3 regions of the Bacillus sp. JJ1562 genome follow, and region 2 is predicted to be linked to each of the others. Evidence: riboswitches for the same ligand, from Rfam matches in the RefSeq annotation. Region 2 holds a riboswitch; each other region holds the start of a gene.
The links. Region 2 has a riboswitch for S-adenosylmethionine ahead of mtnK (S-methyl-5-thioribose kinase). Riboswitches for the same ligand answer to the same signal wherever they lie in the genome.
Positions count from the first base shown of each region.

Region 1: linked by a shared signal. The riboswitch ahead of V7097_RS16155 (acyl-CoA dehydrogenase family protein) and the one ahead of mtnK (S-methyl-5-thioribose kinase) in region 2 are both predicted to bind S-adenosylmethionine.
Region 3: linked by a shared signal. The riboswitch ahead of V7097_RS13035 (O-acetylhomoserine aminocarboxypropyltransferase/cysteine synthase family protein) and the one ahead of mtnK (S-methyl-5-thioribose kinase) in region 2 are both predicted to bind S-adenosylmethionine.

Region 1 covers NZ_JBALOQ010000024.1:78,672-86,579, forward strand. Annotated here, with positions in the region: gene V7097_RS16145 (MetQ/NlpA family ABC transporter substrate-binding protein) at 1-819, opposite strand; gene V7097_RS16150 (LLM class flavin-dependent oxidoreductase) at 973-2,367, opposite strand; SAM riboswitch class I at 2,459-2,562, opposite strand; SAM riboswitch class I at 2,722-2,831, shown strand; gene V7097_RS16155 (acyl-CoA dehydrogenase family protein) at 2,912-4,072, shown strand; gene lspA (signal peptidase II) at 4,252-4,731, opposite strand; gene V7097_RS16165 (3-ketoacyl-ACP reductase) at 4,931-5,647, shown strand; gene V7097_RS16170 (erythromycin esterase family protein) at 5,810-7,108, opposite strand; gene V7097_RS16175 (hypothetical protein) at 7,089-7,466, opposite strand; gene V7097_RS16180 (DUF1292 domain-containing protein) at 7,475-7,738, opposite strand.
Region 2 covers NZ_JBALOQ010000034.1:77,256-85,163, reverse strand. Annotated here, with positions in the region: gene V7097_RS18985 (B12-binding domain-containing radical SAM protein) at 1-664, opposite strand, end outside; partial or broken gene V7097_RS26050 (HAMP domain-containing protein) at 1,054-1,677, shown strand; gene V7097_RS26045 (methyl-accepting chemotaxis protein) at 1,684-2,631, shown strand; gene V7097_RS18975 (methylated-DNA--[protein]-cysteine S-methyltransferase) at 2,743-3,231, shown strand; gene mtnA (S-methyl-5-thioribose-1-phosphate isomerase) at 3,426-4,475, opposite strand; gene mtnK (S-methyl-5-thioribose kinase) at 4,480-5,673, opposite strand; SAM riboswitch class I at 5,777-5,934, opposite strand; gene V7097_RS18960 (carbon-nitrogen family hydrolase) at 6,328-7,119, opposite strand; gene V7097_RS18955 (pyridoxal phosphate-dependent aminotransferase) at 7,215-7,908, shown strand, end outside.
Region 3 covers NZ_JBALOQ010000019.1:55,598-63,505, reverse strand. Annotated here, with positions in the region: gene V7097_RS13040 (MFS transporter) at 1-993, shown strand, start outside; SAM riboswitch class I at 1,335-1,437, shown strand; gene V7097_RS13035 (O-acetylhomoserine aminocarboxypropyltransferase/cysteine synthase family protein) at 1,517-2,839, shown strand; SAM riboswitch class I at 2,944-3,050, shown strand; gene V7097_RS13030 (methionine ABC transporter ATP-binding protein) at 3,183-4,208, shown strand; gene V7097_RS13025 (methionine ABC transporter permease) at 4,201-4,905, shown strand; gene V7097_RS13020 (MetQ/NlpA family ABC transporter substrate-binding protein) at 4,920-5,762, shown strand; gene V7097_RS13015 (hypothetical protein) at 6,032-6,184, shown strand; gene sufC (Fe-S cluster assembly ATPase SufC) at 6,590-7,375, shown strand; gene sufD (Fe-S cluster assembly protein SufD) at 7,393-7,908, shown strand, end outside.

The sequences.
Region 1 (7,908 bases), on a different contig from region 2:
TTACTGCATCCAATCAGGTCTATGGAAGCCTTGGAATTTTTCATCAATTACTTTCTTGAAGGCATCTGATTCTATTGCTTCTACAATATCCTTCACAAATTGCTTATCGATATTTTCTGTTTTTACAACAACCCGATTGATGATATTTTCAGGCAGTTTATCTCTAACAAGAGCAGTGTTTAAGTCTAATCCCGCTGATATAGCAAAGTTACCATTTATGGCAGCAAGATCGACTGATTCTAGGGTTCGTGGTAATTGCGCTGCTTCAATTGGCTGAAATTTTAACTCTTTTGGATTGATTGTGATGTCTTTCTCGGTAGCTCTGAGCGGATCCACATTACTATCAAAGTCAATAACTCCGTTTTCCTTTAACACGGTAAGTCCTCTGGCTAGATTCGCAGGATCATTAGCTATTGCGACGGTACTGCCCTTTTCTATTTCACCCAATGAATCATATTTATTCGAATAGATACCTATTGGCGCTGTTGGAACCGTAATCACACTGGATAATTCCATATTATTTTCCTCAGCGAATGCATCCATATACACTTTGTGCTGAAACAAGTTTGCATCTAATGACCCATTGTTTAGTGCTGTATTTGGTTGTACGTAATCATTGAACTCTTTCACTGTAACCGTATACCCTTTTTCTTCTAAATAAGGTTTTACACCCTCTTCAAGCATGTCACTATATGGAACCGTTGCACCTAACACCAACTCTTTCTTTTCTCCATCAGTCGCCGAACTATTATTAGCCCCACAAGCAGTAAGTGCACTAACGACTAATACCGATAAAACTACAAAAAACATTTTTTTCATTTTTCACTATCACTCCTTTTTATTTACCTTTTATTAACGGCCTTTGCTATAAAGTCCCCAAAATACTGCACTCATTGTAATAACACAATTTAAAAAATAATCTTCAACACACTTATGATGGCTGTTTCCCTTACTTCCTATTTCAGGCATCTTCTACTGTTTAGCAGGCACACGTCTATATTTACTTCCAGGGTGATCTTCCGGCAAGGTACTTTTACCCTCTGGGAACAGCTTTTCTCGTAAAGTACCTTTCTTGTATTCTGTTTTATAAAACCCACGTTCCTGTAAAACAGGGATTACTAAATCAACGAAGTCTTCCAAGTCGCCAGGCGTGACTAAATGATTTAAATTAAAGCCATCAACCCCGGATTCTTCAAATTGGAATTGAATCGCATCCGCAACCTCTGTAGGACTTCCAAAAATAATACTGTTTCGGTCCAATGACTCAAAACGATTCAACACTTCACCTACCGTTAATTTTTTGGGTGCATCTTTGGTAAGAGTCGCAGCTTTATAATGCCCTCCTTCCGTCTTCTTTTTATATTCAAATGGCTCATTTGGATCCAAATCTTCGTACTCGGCAATGTCATATCCACTTGCCCCATACTGTGCTTTTGCAGCATCTGAGCTCCACAGCTTGTTATATTCCTCAAATTTCCGTTCCGCTTTTTCAGTTGTTTCAGCAACAATTACACTGAGAAATGAAAAGATCTTAATATTTTCTGGATTCCGACCATGTTTTTCTGCTCTTTTTCTAATATCATCTGCATAATATCGAATTCTTTGAGGCGTCGGACCGCCAACAAATATACACTCGGCATGCTTTGCAGCAAATTCCCGACCTTTTTCGGATGTACCTGCTTGATAAATAACAGGAGTTCGTTGTAAAGATGGCTCACTTAAATGCGGCCCTTCAACTTTAAAATAACGGCCTTCATGATTAATTTCATGTACCTTGTCTGGATCAACGAGCGTATTATTTTCAACATCTTCAACGACCGCATCATCTTCCCAGCTTCGCTCCCATAATTTATACGAAACATCAAGAAATTCATCTGCAATATCATATCGCTCATCGTGCTTAATCATATCTTGCAGACCAAAGTTTTTTGCAGCATTTGGCAGATAAGAAGTGACCACATTCCACGCGATTCTTCCCTTTGTCAAATGATCTAAAGTAGAAAAACGCCTAGCATTAGCAAATGGCGGTTCATATGTAGTACTTACCGTAACCGCAAAAGACAGATTTTTCGTTACATGAGCCATTGCAGAAATAAGCAAGGCAGGATCATTTAATGGCACCTGCAGCCCATCTCGGATTGAGGGTGCTTTACTCTTTTGATACACATCATAAATGCCAAGGACATCAGCGAAAAACACCGCATCAAACTTCCCTCTCTCTAAAAGCTTCGCTAAATCAACCCAATAGTCTAAATCCTTATATCTACGATGTCTTTTATTTTCTGGATGCTTCCAAAACCCGTGTGAATTATGCATGGAACTATTCATTTCAAACGCATTTAGAATAATTTGTTTTTGTTTACTCACTTTCAATCCTCCTATTGTTAAATTTTTTTAAAAAATAAAAAAGCCTCTCCTAAGAAAAGAAGAGGCTTTTACACAAATAAGCACAAATCCTTCCTTATCTTTCAAGCTTATCGCTTGCTGGAATTGGCACAGTACTTTTTAAAGCCTGTTGCCGAGGTATCAAAGGGCCAGTCCCTCCACCTCTCTAGATAAAGAAAATAGATTATTAAATTTAATCCAAAATATACATGAGGATGAAAATATTGTCAACATGTTTTTTGAACACTTTAATAATTCCTATTTGATAGTACTTTTTTAATATTGACAATAACAGAATCATCATATAAAGTGTAAACTAATTTAAATAGTTTAAGAAACTTATCAAGAGTCAGGGGAGGAAACTGGTCCTACGATCCTGCAGCAACCACTTATATTATTAAGCAAGGTGCTAATTCCAGCAGACATAAATGTCTGACAGATGAGAAAGGATAGAACAACCGAAGTCCTCTTTCGTCGCCTCGAAAGTGGGCTTTTTTTATGAGAAAAAATGATTGGAGGAATGAGTATGACAATTGCATATGATCAATTAACCAACAGCACGATACAACAAAACTTATTAAAACAAGCCAAAGATTTAGCTGAGATTTTTAGGGAAAGGTCTGCCAATATTGATGCAAACGGAGAATTCCCTTATGAAAATTTTGAGGATATAAAGCAACTTGGATTCTTAGCACTTACTGTCCCAATCGAGTATGGTGGCCTTGGTATTAACCTATATGATTTTCTCAAGATTCAGGAACAGATAGCCACAGGGGATGGACCAACTGCCCTATCACTCGGCTGGCAGCTCGGCCTTATCCTCGAGGTAGCTGAAAGTAGAAATTGGAAGGAAGAAAGCTTTGCCAAGGTATGTGATTTAATCGTAAAAGAGAATGCACTTATTAACCTTGCTCAAACAGAACGCGCTACAGGGAGCCCTTCTAGAGGTGGCGTTCCTACCTCTACCGCGATTAAAGAAAAGAATGGATGGCGGATAAATGGAGCTAAGGCCTTCACTTCAATGGCCGTTGCACTCGATTATTCAATTGTTACAGTGGATATTAATCTAACTGGAAGAAAAGGGTTTATTTTGGTTGACCATAAATTAGACGGAGTTCATATAAAAGAAACTTGGGATAGTGTTTCCATGAGGGGAACAAAAAGTGATGACCTTATTTTAGACCAGGTGCTTGTTGCTGAGGATGCTTTATTGGTAGAAGAGGATATCCAAAAACCATTCCCTAAAGCTTGGTATCTACAAGTCCCAGCTGTATACATAGGAATAGCTACATCTGCTAGAGATTATGCGATAAAATTCGCTTCTGAATACAGCCCTACCACATTACCAGGTCCGATTAAAGACGTACCAGAAGTAAGAAGAAAAATTGGAGAGATGGAACTAGAATTATTTAATGCACGTGAAGTACTCTATTCCGTCGCCAGAAAATGGGTAGAACATCCTGAACAGCGTGGTAGTATGGGATCAGAGCTAGCAGCGGTAAAACATATAGCAACAAACAGTGCAAACAAGATAGTAGATTTGGCAATGAGAATTGTTGGGGCTAGAAGCCTCTCCGCACAAAACCCTCTCCAACGCTATTTCCGTGATGTTCGTGCAGGGCTCCATAACCCTCCAACAGATGATGCAATTGTTTATACACTAGCAAAGGCAGTATTAGATGAATAAAAGATTAATATTTGCTATTACCTTGTCGAAAAGGACCTGTCCCGATGTCGATTGTTAAAATGAAATAAAAATGACACCATTTGAATGATAAATGGTGTCATTGGCTTTTAGGATTTTGGTTGATTATTTGTGAAATTAAAAAGTTAATCCACCTTTTCTGGTGAAAACACATGGAAGCCTCATGATCCTGAAGCTACAGCCCTTCTCTTTTTTATAGGTTCCACAATTATGGCATCTACTAAAATCAGGATTATGCCGAAATTGAGTGCATAGTCTGCGAGATTAAGAATACCTCCATTGTATTGAAAGTCGATAAAGTCTGTAACTTGATTGAAAAATATCCGATCTATAGCATTTCCAATCGCTCCACCAACATAAAGTCCGGCTCCTATTTCCATAATGAACCCATTTAAATGACCCTTCTTACGCATATAAAGGAAAATACCTACAACAATGATGGCAACAGGAACAAATAGACGACCATATCCTTCAAACATTCCAAAAGCCGCTCCGCTATTTTGATAGTGTGTGAAATGGAGAACCCCATTCCAAACTTCGAGAGTCTCTCCGACTTCTAAATGGGCACGAACCAAATATTTTGAAACTTGATCAATGAATATCGCAACTATAGCAACAGCATAGAACCAAATATGAATCACACTTTCTTTGTATTTTGATAGTAATTTTAATATATAGATTCAAGATATTAAAGGAATCTGCTTAACTAGCGTGCGTTCCTCTAAAAGCGTTGCAGCATTTTTTATTTCAGCTGTGCAATAGTCCTCCTTTAAAAAGGTGTAGTTTAATACACGTTATTTCGTCTAAACTATAACTATCTCATCCAATGGAGGTAAAAACATGCAAAAAATCGCAGGAAAAGTCGCAGTAATTACAGGAGCTGGCCGTGGAATAGGACGAGCAACAGCAATTGCCTTCGCGCAAGAAGGTATTCATGTAGGTCTTATTGGGCGTACACCTGAAAATTTACAAAAAGTAGCAGAAGAACTTAAAGAGTATGATGTGAGGACAGTAATAGCTGCAGCAAATGTAGCGGATTTAGACTCTATTACCTCAGCGGTTCAATCCATTCGTGGTGAACTTGGAGCAATCGATATATTAGTAAACAATGCCGGCATTTCAAAATTCGGTAACTTCATGGACTTAACGCCTGAAGAATGGACAAATATTATCGATGTTAATGTAAAAGGTGTGTATTACACAACACGTGCGGTATTACCGGAAATGATAGAGCGCAACACAGGCGACATCATTAACATTTCATCAACAGCCGGTCAAAAAGGTGCACCCATTACGAGTGCATACTCTGCTTCAAAGGCTGCAGTTATCGGACTAAGTGAATCATTAATGCTTGAAGTGCGCAAGAAAAATATTCGCGTAACAACGTTAACACCAAGTACGGTTGCAACAGATATGGCGGTTGAGTTAAACCTAACCGACGGCAACCCAGAAAAAGTGATGCAAGCAGAAGATTTAGCAGAATTAATGGTTGCACAGCTAAAACTTCATCCGCGTGTTGTATTAAAACATGCTGGACTTTGGTCGACAAACCCTTAATAGGGCTATTCGAAATAAAAAGACGCTATCCGATGTATTTTGGATGGCGTCTTCTTTTTATAGGATGTTATGCACTAAGGGGGAACTACTACCTTGTCATAACTATTCATTCCAATGTCATGAACGGTTTTATTAAAAGTATGGGACTCCTGCTGAATAAAGTTAAATTAACACGCCAGATACTTCAAGTGGAGTTAAAGCATTTGTGTTATTTACAAAAACAAACGCATCATATCGGTCTGCTATCACTGATGGAACATAGTTACCGTAATGCTCATATTGTGGATGATAGACAACGCCAATTGCGCGATGGCCAATAGGCCTAGTAAATAATTTTCTATTTTTATCCGTAAATACTAGGAGTTTATCGTAAGCACCTGCTTTATAGAGAAAATCTTCCCAACTTCCGGAAACCGCGGGAGGGGTATTCATTTTTTCAAAGTCTACACCCCACTTGGTAGCTGCAATAACCGTCCCATGATGTGTACCGAAACCAACAATAAACACGGTTTCCGAACCTACTTGTTCCCTTATGAGTTGTCCTACATTGACAATTCCTTCTTTTTCCATGTCCGTCGCTCTTGCATCCCCAACATGTGTATTGTGTTCCCATATAATCCCTTTGGAATGACTGTTATTAAACGAATCAATTTTATTTATGACTTCTACCATGTGACGATCTCTAATATTCCATGATTCATTATCGTTTGTAATCATGGTTGTATAATAGTTTTCAGCGTTAGCGGTAATAAGCGCGTTTACCTCGACGTTTAAACTGCTTTCCTCTGAATCATGATAGGTATGTTTGTTTAAACTCACTTCCATTAGAAGTTTTGTTACTTCTTCATGACATCCCTCAGAATAAAAAGATGAGGACAAAGCATACTTTTCCGCATCACGATTAAATGGTTCAAAACAGGCGAAAGCCTTTCTCGCGACCTCAAAATCTGGTGAGTTTCTTTTTTCTAAATACTTAAGTATTTCATCCATCGATTCCCATAGATTATAGATATCAATTCCATAAAAACCAACTTTTCTATCAAACGGTTTTCCTTCATTAAATTCTTTTAACCATTCGATTAATTCAATTATTTCTTCATTTGCCCACATCCAGGTTGGCCACTGTTTAAAAGACATTAGGACATCACGAGCATTATTATATTGAGTTGAATACCCTTTTATATAGCGATTCACCTCTTGACATGCTGGCCAATCACCTTCTACAGCTATAAAGGTGAACTCTTTTTCAACGATTAATCTTTTGGTGATGTCAGCACGTATTTTATAGAACTCAGACGTTCCGTGTGAGGCTTCCCCCAACAAAACATATTTCTGATTTTTAATAGAAGTAACAAGTGAATCAAGGTTATCTTTAGAATTGGTAATTGGAATTGCATGTTGTTTTATTGCTTGTATCATTTTATCTTCCATAATAACCCCTTCAGTTTTTGTATTCTGCATTATACGTATTCTCACCTGCATGAACTGAGAGAAGAGTATCCGCATATCCAACCAATCGGTTTACAAGCTCATCAGAAATAGCATAAACAAGGTGATGAAGTGATTCTTTATGTAAGGCAGGGTCGTCAAATAGTATTGTAGTATTGATGAATATCTCCTTTGTATCATATAGGTTATAGTGAATAATAACCTTGCCAGCTGCACCACCAGTATTCGGGTCTTTATAGCTCGGTAAAAAAACGTACCATTCCTCGGCAGAAGGCGATCGAAAGTTTTTTGTAAACGTCAAACCTTCTATTTCTTTTTCTATTTGATTCCTCATTTGATGATCAATAACATCTAGTATCTTCTTTTCCATTCAGAATTTTACTCCGCTGGATTAGCATCAATAGCTATCTCATATGCATCTAGAACCATATCACGTTCGGATGGATCGCTAATTCCTGTCAAAAACTGACCATCATCCGTATTCTCCACTTGCATGACAAATGTGTTATTTTGATCTTGTTCAGAGCGTAACAATGCAAATGTTTTGTCCTTCATATCAAATAAGGCTTCAATCGAAAATTCTTTTTCAACCCCATTCTGATCCAAAACAACAATTTTATCTCGATATACGTCACTGTTCATGTAGTACACCTCCTGTAATTTGCATTCATATCTTTACCTAAACCATCAAAATTACTTAAAAAACAAATTTTCATAAGTGATGACCGCATTTAAAAAGTGTCCTTTTTTCTGGTATTTCGTTTCATATTTAAATACAACAAAAAAACAACTCTTATTACATATTAAGGGTT
Region 2 (7,908 bases):
TGGCACCATTGTCCATTAAGAAGCGAATATCCTCTTTTATTTTTTCACGATCAAAATAGCGAACCCCTACCTCAATAGAAGATAGACAAAATTGGCAATTAAAAGGACAACCTCGGCTTGTCTCAATATAAGTCACACGTTTTGACAAATGTGAAAGGTCCTCTTCGAAACGAAATGGTGATGGTAAATCCTTAAGGTTAAGTTTATTTCGCTGTGGATTGATTTTCAATCGTTCCTCTTTTCGAAATGCGACACCACTAATTTCATCTGTACTCTCACCATCACGAATCGCCGTAAGAAGATCCCTAAAGGTTTCTTCACCCTCACCTATGACAATGTAATCAACCTCTGGTATGCGTTCCAGCCATTCGTGCACATCATAGGTTACCTCAGGACCACCAAGGATGATGACTAGTTCCGGATTTATTTTTTTGAGCATTTTTATAACTTTTATGGTTTCTTCAATATTCCAAATGTAACAGCTGAAGCCAATTACATCTGGTTTTTTTTGATACAAATCAGTAACGATGTTCATGGCTGGATCTTTAATTGTGTATTCAGCCAGTTTTACATCAAATTCAGGCGCGGCATATGCCTTTAAATACCTAATTGACAGACTTGTATGGATATACTTTGCATTTAGTGTACTAACAACAATGTTCATTCTCTTGCTCCTTATTCTTTCGATTAACCTATATATTTTACCACAGTAGGGTAGTTGCACCAAATACCGGAAGTTTTTCCCTGACTAATTCACAGAATATATTTCAAAGTTCGACAATTTCCACTATAATAGTGAATAGTGAAAACGTTTTATAATCAATACGTCTAAAAAATAGAGAGAGTGGTCAGCAAGGGGGAAGTAATTTGAAGGGGTCAAAAAGAAAATTAAGGGAAAAATCGGTGCGCAAAAAATCACCATTAAAACTAACTGCATGGTGGTACAACTTAAAGATTGGCTATAAATATGGAGTGGCATTTACCTTTACGATACTACTATTTTGTATATCAGCCTTCATCATATTCATACAACTCTTTAATATCAGTAACGAAATGAAAGAAATGAAAAATAACGGTGAGCAGACGATCTTGCTTACAGAAATGGCCAGTGTTTTTAACCAACTGGGTAGTGAGATAAGCATATACATACAAGATAGCAATGGAAAACATGTGTCAGCCTTTCAAGAGTTAAGTAAACAATATGACGAGATATCAAAACAACTTAAGCCAGCTATCACAACATTCGAACTTGAGCAGCTTTATAATAAAGTGGGTGAAAATAAACAACAACTTACCACTCTATTTGATGAAAAAGTTTTTCCTGCTGTCAAAGCATCCAATAAATTAAGCTCTGTTGAAGCTAGTCAGGAAGCTGATAAATTAATTGAGAATACTGTTCAACAATTAGATCAATTAAGAGCCATCATGAAGGTTAATACAGAACGTGCTGTTTCAGCAGCGAATTCGAACGTATCCGGAACGATTGTCGTTTTACTCGTTTCAATTGTGGCTTCTACAATTATCGCCATCTTGAGCCTAGTCATTATAGGTCGTAATATTGGTAAACAGCTTAATAATTTGGTTATTGTTTCAAATCGTATTGCTGATGGAAACCTAAAGGTCGATGAGATTAAAGTTAATGGACAGGATGAAATTGGGTTGCTGAGCAAATCATTGAATGTCATGAATAATAGTCTTCGTTCGATAATTCATGAAATATCAACTGTCTCTGACAATGTAGCATCAAAAAGTTCTGAATTGATGATTTCATCAAGCGAAGTGAAGGCAGCAAGCCAGCAAATTGCTTCGACTGTCCAAGAACTGTCAACAGGTGCAGAGGAACAAGCATATTCGTCAACCCAACTAGCAAAAATGATGGAGGAATATACTGACAAAATACAAACAGCTAACCAAAATGGAAGCCAAATTAATGGATCATCACAAAATGTATTAGAAATGACGAAAAAAGGTCATGAATTCATGAATGCCTCAACAGAGCAAATGAATAAAATTAACAGCATCATGGAATATTCCGTGGAAAAGGTTAAAGGACTCGATGAACAAACAAAGCAAATCTCCACTCTTGTTAAGGTCATCCGCGATATTGCAGATCAAACCAATCTTTTAGCACTTAATGCTGCAATTGAAGCTGCTCGTGCTGGGGAACATGGGCGAGGATTCGCAGTTGTTGCTGATGAAGTTCGAAAGCTTGCTGAGCAAGTATCTCATTCCGTTAAGGACATAACTGATATTGTTAACAGCATTCAAAAAGAATCAAATTCTGTTGTTCAAGGTTTACTTAATGGGTATAGCCAGGTGGATGAAGGGGCGAAGCAAATTCAAGTGACTGGTCAAACGTTTAAGGATATTTACGATGCGGTTACCATTATGGTTGAACACATCCAGAGCATTTCCGAAAATCTTGATACTATCGCGAGCAATACAGTTGAGATGAATTTGTCAATTGATAACATAGCAGCCGTTTCCGAACAATCTGCAGCAGGAATCGAGCAAACCTCTGCCTCTATCCAGCAAACGAATAGTTCAATGGAAACGATTTCTGATCACTCAGAACTACTGTCAGATTTAGCAAGCAGATTGAATACAATGATTAGTAAATTCAAGCTTTAAAAGAAATGAGTTAGTGCTCTTGGAGGGTGCTGGCTCTTTTTTAAAAATATTGGCATACCAAAATGTGAAAAGGTTTTGTAAAATAAATGAAAGAGAAGGGAGTGTTGCTTGATGTATAAATATAGTGAAATGCAGACAGATATTTTTGGAACAATTTATATACTCGCAAACGAAACTGAACTAGTTGATATCTCATTATCTGAAGACGACTGGGTAGCGGCTAGTAAAAAATACGATGTAACTTATGCACCGGATGATGCAGTTCTCGTGGAAATCAAAAGGCAGTTAGAAGAATATTTTAATGGTGACCGCAAAACTTTCAATTTCCCAATTAAGTTTAGTGGGACTGCGTTTCAAGAGGAGGTCTGGAATGAACTTTTAAACATTCCTTACGGGGAAACCCGTTGTTATGCAGATGTAGCAAATGCGATTGATAACCCGAAAGCCGTTCGTGCAGTTGGGCAAGCTAATCGGAAAAATCCAATCCCGATAGTTGTTCCATGCCATCGCGTAATCGGAAAGGACAAATCGCTAACAGGATACACTGGCACAAGAACGGACTTAAAAGAGAAACTGTTGGAATTAGAAGGTGTACTTTGAGCGGGTAGACTTCTAGGTTTCTTGCTAAAATCGATAGAACTGAAATTAAATCGATAGAATCAAAATAAAATCGATAGAGCAAAAATAAAACCGATAGAATCAAAATAAAATCGATAGAGCAAAAATAAAACCGATAGACCTGCAAATTCAGAAAAAATCCAGTGTGCCCCACACTGGATTTCCTCATAAACTACCTATTCTTCAAACAAACTCTTAATTTCTGCCTCAAGATCACCTTGTAAAATTCCTTTTTCCGTAATAATGGCTGTAATTAGTTCATTCGGTGTGACATCAAACGCTGGATTGTATACTTGAACACCTTCTGGTGCGATGCGAACCCCACCTAGATGTGTAACTTCCTCCGAATTTCGTTCCTCAATCGGAATTTCTTTACCACTTTCTAGGGACACGTCAAACGTGGACAATGGTGCCGCAACATAAAACGGAATACCGAATGTTTTTGCTAATATGGCTAAATTAAAGGTGCCAATTTTATTAGCTGTATCGCCATTTGCTGTAATCCGGTCAGCCCCTACGATGATTGCATCGATTTCTTTTTCTACTATCGTGTGGGCAGCCATATTGTCGGTAATAAGAGTTACATCAACGCCTGACTGCAGGAGTTCCCATGTTGTTAACCGAGCCCCTTGTAAAACTGGACGTGTCTCGGAAGCAAAGACTTTAAGATTTTTGCCATTTTGTGCTGCTAGATGAAATGGCGCTAGTGCAGTGCCAAAGCGGGCAGTTGCGATGGAACCGGCATTACAAATTGTTAATACTTTAAACCCATCCTTGAAGAGTTCAAGGGCATGCTCACCGATTAGCCGGCAAACCGCTTCATCTTCAGCTTGAATACGAATGGCCTCATGGATGAGAGTGGTCTTTGCTTCATTCACGGACGTTGAATCTTCAATACTTGTAACCAAACGGTTTAATGCCCAGATTAAATTGACAGCAGTTGGACGTGAGCTCGCCAAGTATTCTTTATCTTCAAGCAATTTTTCCTTAAATTCTTGTAGATTCGTTTCATCATAGCTCTTTGCTGATAAAGCCAAGCCAAAGGCAGCGGTAATTCCAATTGCAGGAGCTCCGCGTACTTTTAAAGAGACAATGCTATCCCATACATCCCGGGTTGTAAAAAGGTCGATAAATACAGTTTCCAATGGTAGCTTTGTTTGATCTAATAGTTTGATAGAGGTTTCATTCCAAACAACAGATTGTGGAACTGTTTTTGTGTAAGTCATGGTGTCACTCCTTAGTTGTTCTGTCTACATAGTTTCGTAGAATTCCAAGCTCTTTAATGGATTTTCGGTCACGAATCAACTCTTTTCCTAATTGAAGAGCATGTTGTTTCGCTGAGATTCTTTGCTCAAAGTTTTCAATTCCATCCAAATCGGCTACATGTGCTAGCCCGATTGTTCTGCGAATTAATTCACAGCCTGCAAATCCAATCGCATCTTCAAATGCATGCTCAAGAACATATTCCAAATAGCCTTCAGTATCACGGTATAGATCTACAGCTTCATTTTTCCAAGCTTGTGAAAATATTGCCGAAAACACATCCCATGTTTTTTCAATATGTTGATAGAGTGGCTCACGTTTTTCAGAATCTCGTGAAATCGCATTTAATAATAGATTTGCAATGAATTGACCAAGGTCAAAGCCAAGTGGTCCAAAATAAGCAAATTCAGGATCTATTACTTTTGTCTCTGCATCGCTTGCGAAAATACTTCCTGTGTGTAAATCGCCGTGTAATAGAGCATCTGCTTGAGTTAAGAACTTTTGCTTTAACTTTGCAACCTCAAGCTTAAGTGGTTGGTCAGCCCAAATCTGCTCAACATCATTTCGTAGCTCCTCTTCAAAGCTGTTTGTATCAATATCAAAAAATGGATCTGTGAAAACAAGATCTTCTGTAATTTTACAAAGGTCAGGGTTAATAAATTTTTGTACAAGTACTTTTTTCTTTGTTGGCTCTAGTCCAAAGTCTGATGAATAAAATAGAGTTTTTGCTAAATATGTCCCGATGTGCTCTGATAAAAGAGGGAAGTTTTTACCCTCAATTAGTCCAGTTCTTGAAATTTGTAAACGGGAGAGGTCTTCCATCACAGTAACGGCTAATTGCTCATCCGTATAATAAACCTTTGGCACAAGTGCTGGAACATGGTCAGCAGCCGTTAATAATGCATTAGCTTCAATGGTTGCTCGCTTCAAGGATAGAGGCCAGCTCTCACCAACAACCTTTGCATAAGGTAATGCTTGCTTAATGATGATTCCTTTTGCGTTATCTTCAGGGGTAATATGAAAAACTAAATTTAGATTTCCATCTCCGATTTCCTTGCATCGTAGCACTGTTCCTTCTTCAAACAAGCGAAGTCGATTGGCTAAGGCCACCGCAGTACTTTCTGTTAAAGGTTCATAAATTGATTGATAAGAAATTGACATTTTATATACCTCCAGTAATACATTTTTATAGTCGTTGGAGGCTTTTCTAAAACAGAAAAGCCTCTTTCACATTCGAAAGAGGCTTGAAGACGCTGCATCAAACCTCTTATCTGCCAAGAAGTTCAATACTTCCTGTTGGAATTAGCACCGTGCCTTGTGGGTTTCCCCGGCGCTAATAAAAAGCGCCCCACCTTACGATGGAATTACAGTCGGTTGCTGGGCATCATCGGGCCAAGTCCCTCTGCCTACTCTTGATAAGAGATCAATATTAAAGATATTTAATTATATGTTAATACTGAAAAGAATGATATCAACGAATACACATAATTGTCAATATATTTTTCACTTTATTCAGGCGGGGTTCAAATCCCGACTAAATAAAGTGAAGCCTCCGGCGGAGACATGCGATTTTCAAAGGAAATTTTCCCCGCATTAACTGGTACTAAGCCCTCATAGAGGACAACTACCAGTAAATGCCCGATTGGTTCAACTAACAATCGGCAAAATAAATTTCACCGATTGAAGATTCACTGTATCTCGCTTAGGATCAAAGACTAAGAACGCCACTTCCTGTGGCAACGTCTTTGTGACCCACCTCGTGTGGGCCTAAAAAATCAGGGTGCAAATACTCCTAGGTGTTTTTGATTTTAATTTCTATGAATGATAAAAATTAGGACGACGATCTTGGAAAATAGGAATTTGTTTTCTGACTTCTTGTACCTTGCTAAGGTCAATTTCACCAACTAACGTAGTTGCATCAGTACCTGCTTCGGCAATAATGGTTCCCCAAGGATCGATAATCATCGAATGCCCGCCAAACACGTTATCTGGGTTACTTCCAACACTGTTACAAGCAACAACATAGCATTGATTTTCTATCGCACGACTTAGGAGGAGAGTACGCCAATGCTCAAGGCGTGGGAGCGGCCATTCCGCTACCACGAATAAAATTTCTGCGCCACTTGTTGTATGTGCGCGAATCCATTCGGGGAAGCGAATGTCATAGCAGATGACCCCGGCAGCAGGTACATTTTCAATCGTAAAATCACCTTTTGCATCGCCAGCCTTTAAATACAAATGCTCATCCATAAGCTGGAATAAATGAAGCTTACTGTATTCACTAGTCATTTCACCATCTCGATTAAAGACAAACATAGTGTTTGTAACGCCTTGCTCAGTCTTTTTGGCAATAGAGCCGGCTACTATATTAACAGAGTATTGTTTTGCTAAATTTTTCATAAATTCTTTCGTTTCGTCACCATTATTATCCGCAATTTCATCTAGTCTCGTTAAGTCATATCCCGTTGTCCAAAGCTCTGGTAGGATAATAATATCGGGTTTATCCGTAGTCATTGTTTTTTTGATCTCTTTAGATATTAGGTCAAAATTTTCTTGCGGTTTTCCAATTTGAATATCATACTGAATACATGCAATTTTTAGATTCATTTAAGGTCCTCCCTATGAAATGATACTTTACAAGTTAACTCTAACAATATATGATTTTAGACTAGTATTTCAAGTATTTTGAAGAAGGTGTAGATGTGAAAAATTTCAAACAATCAGAAATTCTGAAAAATTTACCGAAACAGTTTTTCGCTTCACTTGTTGCAAAGGTGAACAATGTCGTTGCCGATGGGCACGATGTCATAAATTTAGGTCAGGGAAATCCTGATCAGCCAACGCCACAACATATTGTAGAAGCCTTAAAAAAGGCTGCGGACCAACCGAAATTTCATAAATATTCTCCGTTTCGCGGGCATTCATTTTTGAAAAAAGCAGCAGCAGATTTTTATCAACGTGAATACGGAGTTGAACTTGACCCAGAAAAGGAGGTTGCTATTCTTTTTGGAGGAAAAGCAGGATTAGTTGAAATTCCACAATGCCTTTTAAATCCAGGTGATGTTGCATTGGTCCCAGATCCTGGTTACCCCGATTATTGGTCAGGGGTTGAACTTGCTAGAGCCGAAATGGCTTATATGCCACTGAAAGAAGAAAATGCCTTTTTACCTGACTACTCTGAGATTGATTCGGAAAAGCTTGAAAAAGCGAAGGTCATGTTTTTAAATTATCCAAACAACCCAACCGGTGCTGTAGCTACAAAGGATTTTTTTGAAGAGACAATCAACTTTGCAAAAGAGCATGATATTTGTGTAGTACATGATTTTGCATATGGTGCAATTGGATTCGAAGGGAAAAAACCGATAAGCTTTCTAGAAATTGATGGTGCCAAGGATA
Region 3 (7,908 bases), on a different contig from region 2:
TTCTTTGCAAGAAGTATCCTAGATGTTGAACAGCTACTCGTAGCGACAGCATTTTTAACTGGTTTGTCAACGGCCTTTATTCAGGTTTCTGGTATCCCATGGCTAGCGGAAAATTCAACCGCTAAGCAAAGAGTTCATCTCTTTAGCTTTCATTCAGCAATCATGATGTTTGCGCAGGTCGTTGGAAACATTGCAGGTGGGGCATTATCTGACTCATTCCAATTTATATTTCATATGAGTGGACTATGGAGTGTAAGAATCACTCTTTTAATTGCAACGATCATCTATATTGCAGGAATTCTACCAATCATTAAGATGAATGAACAACGTAGACAACAACCGCAAATTGAAAAAGTAGAATCTTTTGGTCAAAAATTAAAGGTAAATAAATCGCAAATTAAACTAATTGCTATGTTTGCCATTGCACAGATGATCATTGGATTCGGTTCAGGATTAGTCATTCCATATTTGAATTTGTATTTTGCAGATCGCTTTCTAGCTAGTAATACAATTATCGGTTTAATTCTATCATTGGGTCAAGCAGCAACAGCAATTGCAATGATTATAGGTCCCTTCATTGTTAGTAAGGTGGGAGAGGTTCGCGCAGTGGTTTATTTGCAATTATCATCGCTTCCATTCCTTTTACTCACAGGGTATACTGAAAATCTTTACATAGCGGCTATCGCATTTTTATTTAGACAAGCATTAATGAATGCGGGTAATCCGATCCAAGCATCTCTTATTATGGGACGCGTGAACGATTCGATGAAGGGGCTTGCCAATTCAGTCAATCAGATGGTGTTTTCATTAGGATGGGCATTAATGGGACCCGTATCGACCTCAATTGTGATGTTGCATGGGGCTTATTGGGGTTATGCATATGTGTTTACAATTACGGCTGTCTTGTATTTAATTGGATCACTTTATTTCCTACTTGTTTTTAGTAGAAATTCCTTTAAAAATGAGGGAAAACCACTAGCGAAAATATCATAAAGTGAAACTTCAATCAGTAGGGGTTTTCATCATCCCCTACTGATTGTTAGTTGAACCAATCGGGCTTTATGGCAGTTATCCTCCGCCTAAATTTCTTCGTTTTCACTAAAGTTTGAGGTGGGGGTTTTACTGCCCGTTAATGCGGGGGAAAATATCGTATTTCCTGAAAAAAAGGAGCAAATTAACAATATTTGTAGAACGTGTTCCATACTGGCTTAGAAATATTAAATAAACGCGGAATTTTAAATTGCTCATTTTTTCTAAAAATTCATATTGACTTATAATAAAAAAAGAGTTAGCATAATATTAACCTTTTAAAGTATTAAAATTTCATATCGATAATCTTATCAAGAGTGGCGGAGGGAATGGCCCTATGAAGCCCGGCAACCGGTTAATTTACACGGTGCTAAATCCATCAGACTTAGTTTGTCTGAAAGATAAGAAGAGAAACCGTACATACACCTCTTCTTATCGAAGAGGTTTTTATATTTTTATAAACATAAAAACAGAGGGAGAGATTCAAATGAGTGAAAAACAAAAAAATTATAGACCCGAAACAATCGCGATACATGGGGGTCTTGAAGCTGATCCAGTAACTGGAGCAAGAGCAGTTCCAATCTATCAATCAAATGCATATAAATTTAATTCAACCGAACATGCAGCAAATCTATTTGGTCTAAAGGAAAATGGTTATATTTATACTCGTATCCACAACCCAACAACAACTGTTTTTGAAGAAAGAGTTGCACAATTAGAGGGTGGAGTTGGTGCATTAGCAGTCTCAAGTGGAATGGCTGCAATTACAACAGCGATTCTGAATATTGCTGGTGCAGGAGATGAGATTGTATCTGCTTCTACCCTGTATGGTGGAACTTATAACTTATTCGCTAACACGCTTCCTAAATATGGAATTAAGACACATTTAGTAGAACCAACAAATCCTGAAAACTTCCGACAAGCCATTACGCCAAATACAAAGGCGATCTTTGCTGAAACGATCGGAAACCCAAGCTTAGATATCCTTGATATTGAAGCTGTTGCAAACATTGCCCATGAAGCAGGAATTCCGCTAATTATTGACAATACATTTGCAACACCATACTTGTGTAGACCAATTGAACATGGGGCAGATATTGTTGTTCATTCTGCTACAAAATGGTTACTAGGTAATGGAACAACAATGGGTGGAATTATCGTCGATGGTGGTAAATTTGATTGGAATTCACCAAAATTTCCTGGATTTACAACACCAGATCCAAGCTACCATGATTTGGTCTTTGCTGAAGCGTTAGGGCCAGTTGCATATATTATCAAAGCAAGAGTTCAACTTCTTCGTGATTTAGGTCCAGCTCTAAGTCCTTATAATTCATTCCAATTTAACCTAGGTCTTGAAACATTACACGTTCGAATGAAGGAGCATATTGCAAATACGAAAAAAGTGGTTTCTTATCTTAAAAACCATCCTGGGGTTGACTGGGTATTGTATCCTGGTGAAGACGATCACCCTAACAAGCAATTAGCTGATAAATACCTACCAAAAGGTGCAGGCTCAGTTATTATTTTCGGTATAAAAGGCGGAAGAGAAGCTGGTGAGAAGCTAATCAATAATGTTGAGCTTTGGTCACATGTTGCAAACGTTGGTGACGCAAAGAGTTTAATCATTCACCCAGCAAGCACAACACATCAGCAATTAAGTCCGGAAGATCTAAAGTTGTCTGGTGTTTCTGAAGACTTAGTTCGCTTATCTGTTGGAATTGAAAATATTGAAGATATTTTAGAGGATCTAGAGCAAGCCATTAAAACAGCAAATGGAACAAGTTCAGTTTTACCTTTGCCAACAGTTTAACTTTGGTACATTAGTCACATATTTTCATTGACACTTATGCCTTAGAGGTGATAAGATAACTTTCAAGTTGTTTAGTACGATAAAAAAGTAAATAAAGTTGATTACTCTTATTTAGAGTGGTGGAGGGATGTGCCCGATGAAACCCAGCAACCGTCAACATCAGTTGAAAAGGTGCCAATTCACACAAAGCAAAGGCTTTGGAAGATGAGAGAAAGGACCCGCTAGATTATGCCTTTCTGCTCTTTTATTGCAGAAAGGCTTTTTCAATTAGTAATTACTTTTTTCATCGCATAAACTAAACATAGTTATCTTTTGGATTTCTTTGGATAGAAGGTGAAACTACGTGATAACACTAAAAAATGTTAAGAAGATATATAAAACCAAAACAAATTCTGTGACAGCCGTTGATGATATTGACTTGGAGATTAATGAAGGTGAAATCTTTGGGATCATCGGGTACAGTGGCGCTGGTAAAAGCTCACTCATTCGTTTGTTGAATGGACTTGAAGCACCGACTGAAGGAACAGTTTCAGTTGCCGGTCATGATATCACTTCCATTAAAGGAAAAGCATTACGTGAGGCACGTAAAGAAATAAGCATGATCTTTCAGCACTTTAACCTTTTATGGTCGCGAACAGTGAGAGAGAATATTTCATTTCCACTAGAAATCGCAAAAGTCCCAAAAGCCAAACGGGAAGAACGAGTTACAGAGCTTATTAAGCTAGTTGGTTTAGAAGGAAGAGAAGATGCATATCCCTCACAGCTTAGTGGTGGTCAAAAGCAAAGGGTAGGAATAGCACGAGCACTTGCGAACAACCCGAAAGTTTTGCTCTGTGATGAAGCAACATCTGCGCTAGATCCACAAACTACTGACTCGATTTTAGACTTACTTGTCGATATTAATGAACGTTTAGGATTAACAATTGTGTTAATCACCCATGAAATGCATGTTATACGCAAAATCTGTCACCGTGTTGCCGTGATGGAAAATGGAGTGATTGTCGAGCAAGGGCGAGTTCTAGATGTATTTAAAAAGCCTCAAGCTCAAATAACAAAACGTTTCGTGCAGCAAGTGACAGAGCCTGAGGAAACAAAAGAAATGATTGAACATTTGCTTGAACGTTATCCAAATGGAAGAGTGGTTCAGCTCACTTTTGTTGGGGAAGATGCAGAAAAACCATTAATCACTTCTTTAATCCGAGACTATAAGGTTGAAGTAAATATTTTACAAGGAAAGATTTCACAAACCCAAAATGGATCTTATGGAACATTATTTATTCATCTTGCTGGTGATTTGAATGAGGTCACTTCAGCCATTGAATTTATTCGGGAACAACGAGTAGAAGCTGAGGTGATTGAAAATGCTTGAACAATTCCAGGAACTTCTTAAATGGGAAAAACTGGTTAATGATTATCAAGCATTGAATTGGGGAAATCTCTGGGAAGCAACCCAAGAGACCTTATATATGACTGGGATTTCGGTGCTCGCAACCTTTATAATAGGTCTATTTTTAGGATTGGTTCTCTTTTTAACGGATAAAGGGAATGCGTGGGAAAACTCTGTAGTAAATCGAATTGTATCTGCACTTGTTAATATTTTTCGATCCATACCATTTATTATCCTTATTGTATTATTAATACCTTTCACGAAAATTGTAGTGGGTTCAATGCTAGGACCAAATGCCGCATTACCATCTTTAATTATAGGGTCGGCACCGTTTTACGCAAGAATGGTTGAGATTGCGTTACGTGAGATAGATAAAGGGGTAATTGAGGCTTCTCATTCTATGGGAGCAACTAACTCGACCATCATTTTTAAAGTCTTAATTCCAGAATCCCTACCAGCCTTAATATCAGGGATTACAGTAACTGCGATTTCATTAGTAGGCTTCACTGCTATGGCCGGTGTAATCGGTGCAGGTGGATTAGGGCATTTTGCGTACCTATATGGATTCCAAGGCGGCAAACCAGTCATTACATTTATTGCAACTGTCGCAATACTAATTTTGGTATTCATTATTCAATTTGTGGGTGATTACTTTACAAAACGTACAGATAAAAGATAACAGGAGGAACACAAATGAAAAAATTACTTTATGTACTATTAATTGGACTACTAACCCTTGCTTTAGCTGCTTGTGGGTCAAGTGATGATAAAGCAGAGGGTGGCGACACTAAAGAAGCTGAAGGAAATAAAGAATTAATCGTGGGTGCATCAGCAGTTCCACATGCCGAAGTGCTTGAACAAGCAAAGCCTTTATTAAAGGAAAAGGGAATTGACCTTAAAATTGAAGTGTTTACGGACTACATTTTACCGAACGTAGCACTCCATGGAAAAGATATTGATGCAAACTACTTCCAAACACCAGGCTACTTAGATTTACAATTAAAGGATAATCCGGATTTTGATTTTGTAAGTGTTGGTGAAATTCACAAAGAACCGATTGGGATTTATTCTAAGAAATACAAAAGTTTAAATGAGCTTCCTGATGGGGCGAAAATTATTATGAGCAACTCATTTAGTGACCACGGTCGTATCTTGCCAATATTTGAAAAAGAAGGTGTCATCAAACTTAAAGAGGGTGTTGGTAACCAAGCAAGAGTTGAAGACATCGTCGAAAATCCAAAAAATCTAGATTTCTCAACATTGATTGAAGCAAAGCTTCTTGCTACTTCATTTGAAAATGGTGAAGGTGACGCGGTTGTAATTAACACAAACTATGCACTTGAGGGTGGCGTAAATATTGCAGAGGAAGGGATTGCCTTTGAAGGGGACGATGTGGTTCCTGCAAACTTAGTCGTTGTTAACAAAGGTGACGAAGACCGTGAGGAAATTAAGGCATTAGTTGAAGTATTAAAATCAGATGAAATTCAAAAATTCATCGAAGAAAAATATGCGGGTGCCGTTACTACAGTAAAATAATTTCTAAAAAGAAGCTTGCCTATTGGTAGGCTTCTTTTCGATTCTTGATTATTCTGGAGGAAAACAAAGGAATCGGCCTTAATTCTTTATCCCGTGTTTACCTTAATCCCATACAGCTAAATAAGAATAGGTAGCTTAAAATATTGCATTTTCCCGTCATTGAGATAAAAAATTGATAATGTTACCATTATAACCGTGTTAAGAAAACACGACAAAAATGAAGGGATTGGTTCATTATCAATCGAATCCGTTTAAATTATACGGGCGAAATGGAAAAGGCAATGCATCAAGCACATGGGATTGGCTACGAGGATTACTGTCGAAAGTTCAAGGAACGTTTACGGGTTGAGAAAAACCGTGAACAAGAATATAAACAAGGTCGAATGATTGTTGCTCAAATTGATCGAAGATTTCATATCTAATAGATACGTATCGTACAAGGAGCCCAGTGCTACAAAGCGCTGGGTTTTCATATAGAATGAATTATCTAAATGTGTGAAAAATAAGCCAAGAGAAGAAGGCTATAAAAAAGCGCGATTACCCATCTTCCTTACAAATCTTATTAATTTATGTTATCTTAGTGAGGGACAAGTTTTAAGGAAAAACATCATATTTAGGTTTTAATATCATTCTCAAAAAACAATCGAAATTCACAATTAAGATTCAATCATCACAATGTCAAAAATGTATTCTTATTAGCAATGTGTAAAGGTTGATATCACTTTGAATTTGTTATAAGATTGTAATGAGAATAAAATGAGAATAAAGTTTTGACTTAATTTGTCAATACTATACAAAATATTTTTTGTCTAATGGAGGTAGTAGTTATGGCAGGATCTACTTTAGTAATAAAGGATCTTCATGTCGAAATCGAAGGCAAGGAGATTTTAAAAGGTGTTAACCTTGAAATAAACGGTGGAGAAATTCACGCTATCATGGGACCAAATGGTACAGGTAAATCAACTTTATCATCAGCAATTATGGGTCACCCAAAATATGAGGTTACTAAGGGTAGCATCACTCTAGATGGTGAAGATGTATTAGAAATGGAAGTGGATGAGCGTGCTCGCGCTGGTCTTTTCTTAGCGATGCAATATCCAAGTGAAATCAGTGGTGTAACAAACGCTGACTTCCTTCGTTCTGCAATTAATGCACGTCGTGAAGAAGGCGATGAGATCTCTTTAATGAAATTCATCCGTACGATGGACAAAAGCATGGAAAAACTAGAAATGGATCCAGATATGGCTCAACGTTACCTAAACGAAGGCTTCTCAGGTGGGGAAAAGAAACGTAATGAAATCCTACAATTAACGATGATTGAGCCTAAGATTGCAATCCTAGATGAGATTGACTCTGGTCTTGACATTGATGCATTGAAAGTTGTTTCTAAAGGAATTAATGATATGCGCGGAGAAGAGTTTGGTTGCTTAATCATTACTCACTACCAACGCTTACTTAACTATATTACACCAGATAAAGTACATGTGATGATGCAAGGTCGTGTTGTGAAATCTGGCGGCCCTGAGCTTGCACAACGCCTAGAAGCTGAAGGCTACGATTGGATTAAACAAGAACTAGGAATTGAAGATGAAACAGTAGGTCAAGAAGCGTAAGCGTTAGGAGGATAATTATGACAATCGAAACGAAATTACCATTTGATAAAGATTATGTCAGAGGTTATTCGTCTACTCTTGGTGAACCAAGCTGGTTACAGGAACTTCGCTTACAAGCTTTTGACAAAGCAGAAGAACTTCCAATGCCAAGACCAGATAAAACAAAAATTGATAAATGGAACTTTACACAATTTGCAAACCATGTTGTGGAAAGTGCTCCATATAATTCAATTGACGAATTACCTGAAGAAATCAAATCGTTAATTCATGTTGAAGTAGAAAAGAATATATATATTCAACGTAATAATACACCAGCCTTTATTTCTCTTACTGAAGAAGTAAAAGCAAGTGGTGTTATTTTTACAGATATTCATACAGCTGCTCGTAAACATGGTGATCTTCTTCAAAAATACTTTATGACAGAAGCTGTAAAGGTTGACGAAAATCGTCTAACTGCGTTACATGCTGCGCTCGTAAACGGTGGCGCATTCGTATATGTTCCGAAAAATGTTGAAGTAACTGTTCCACTACAT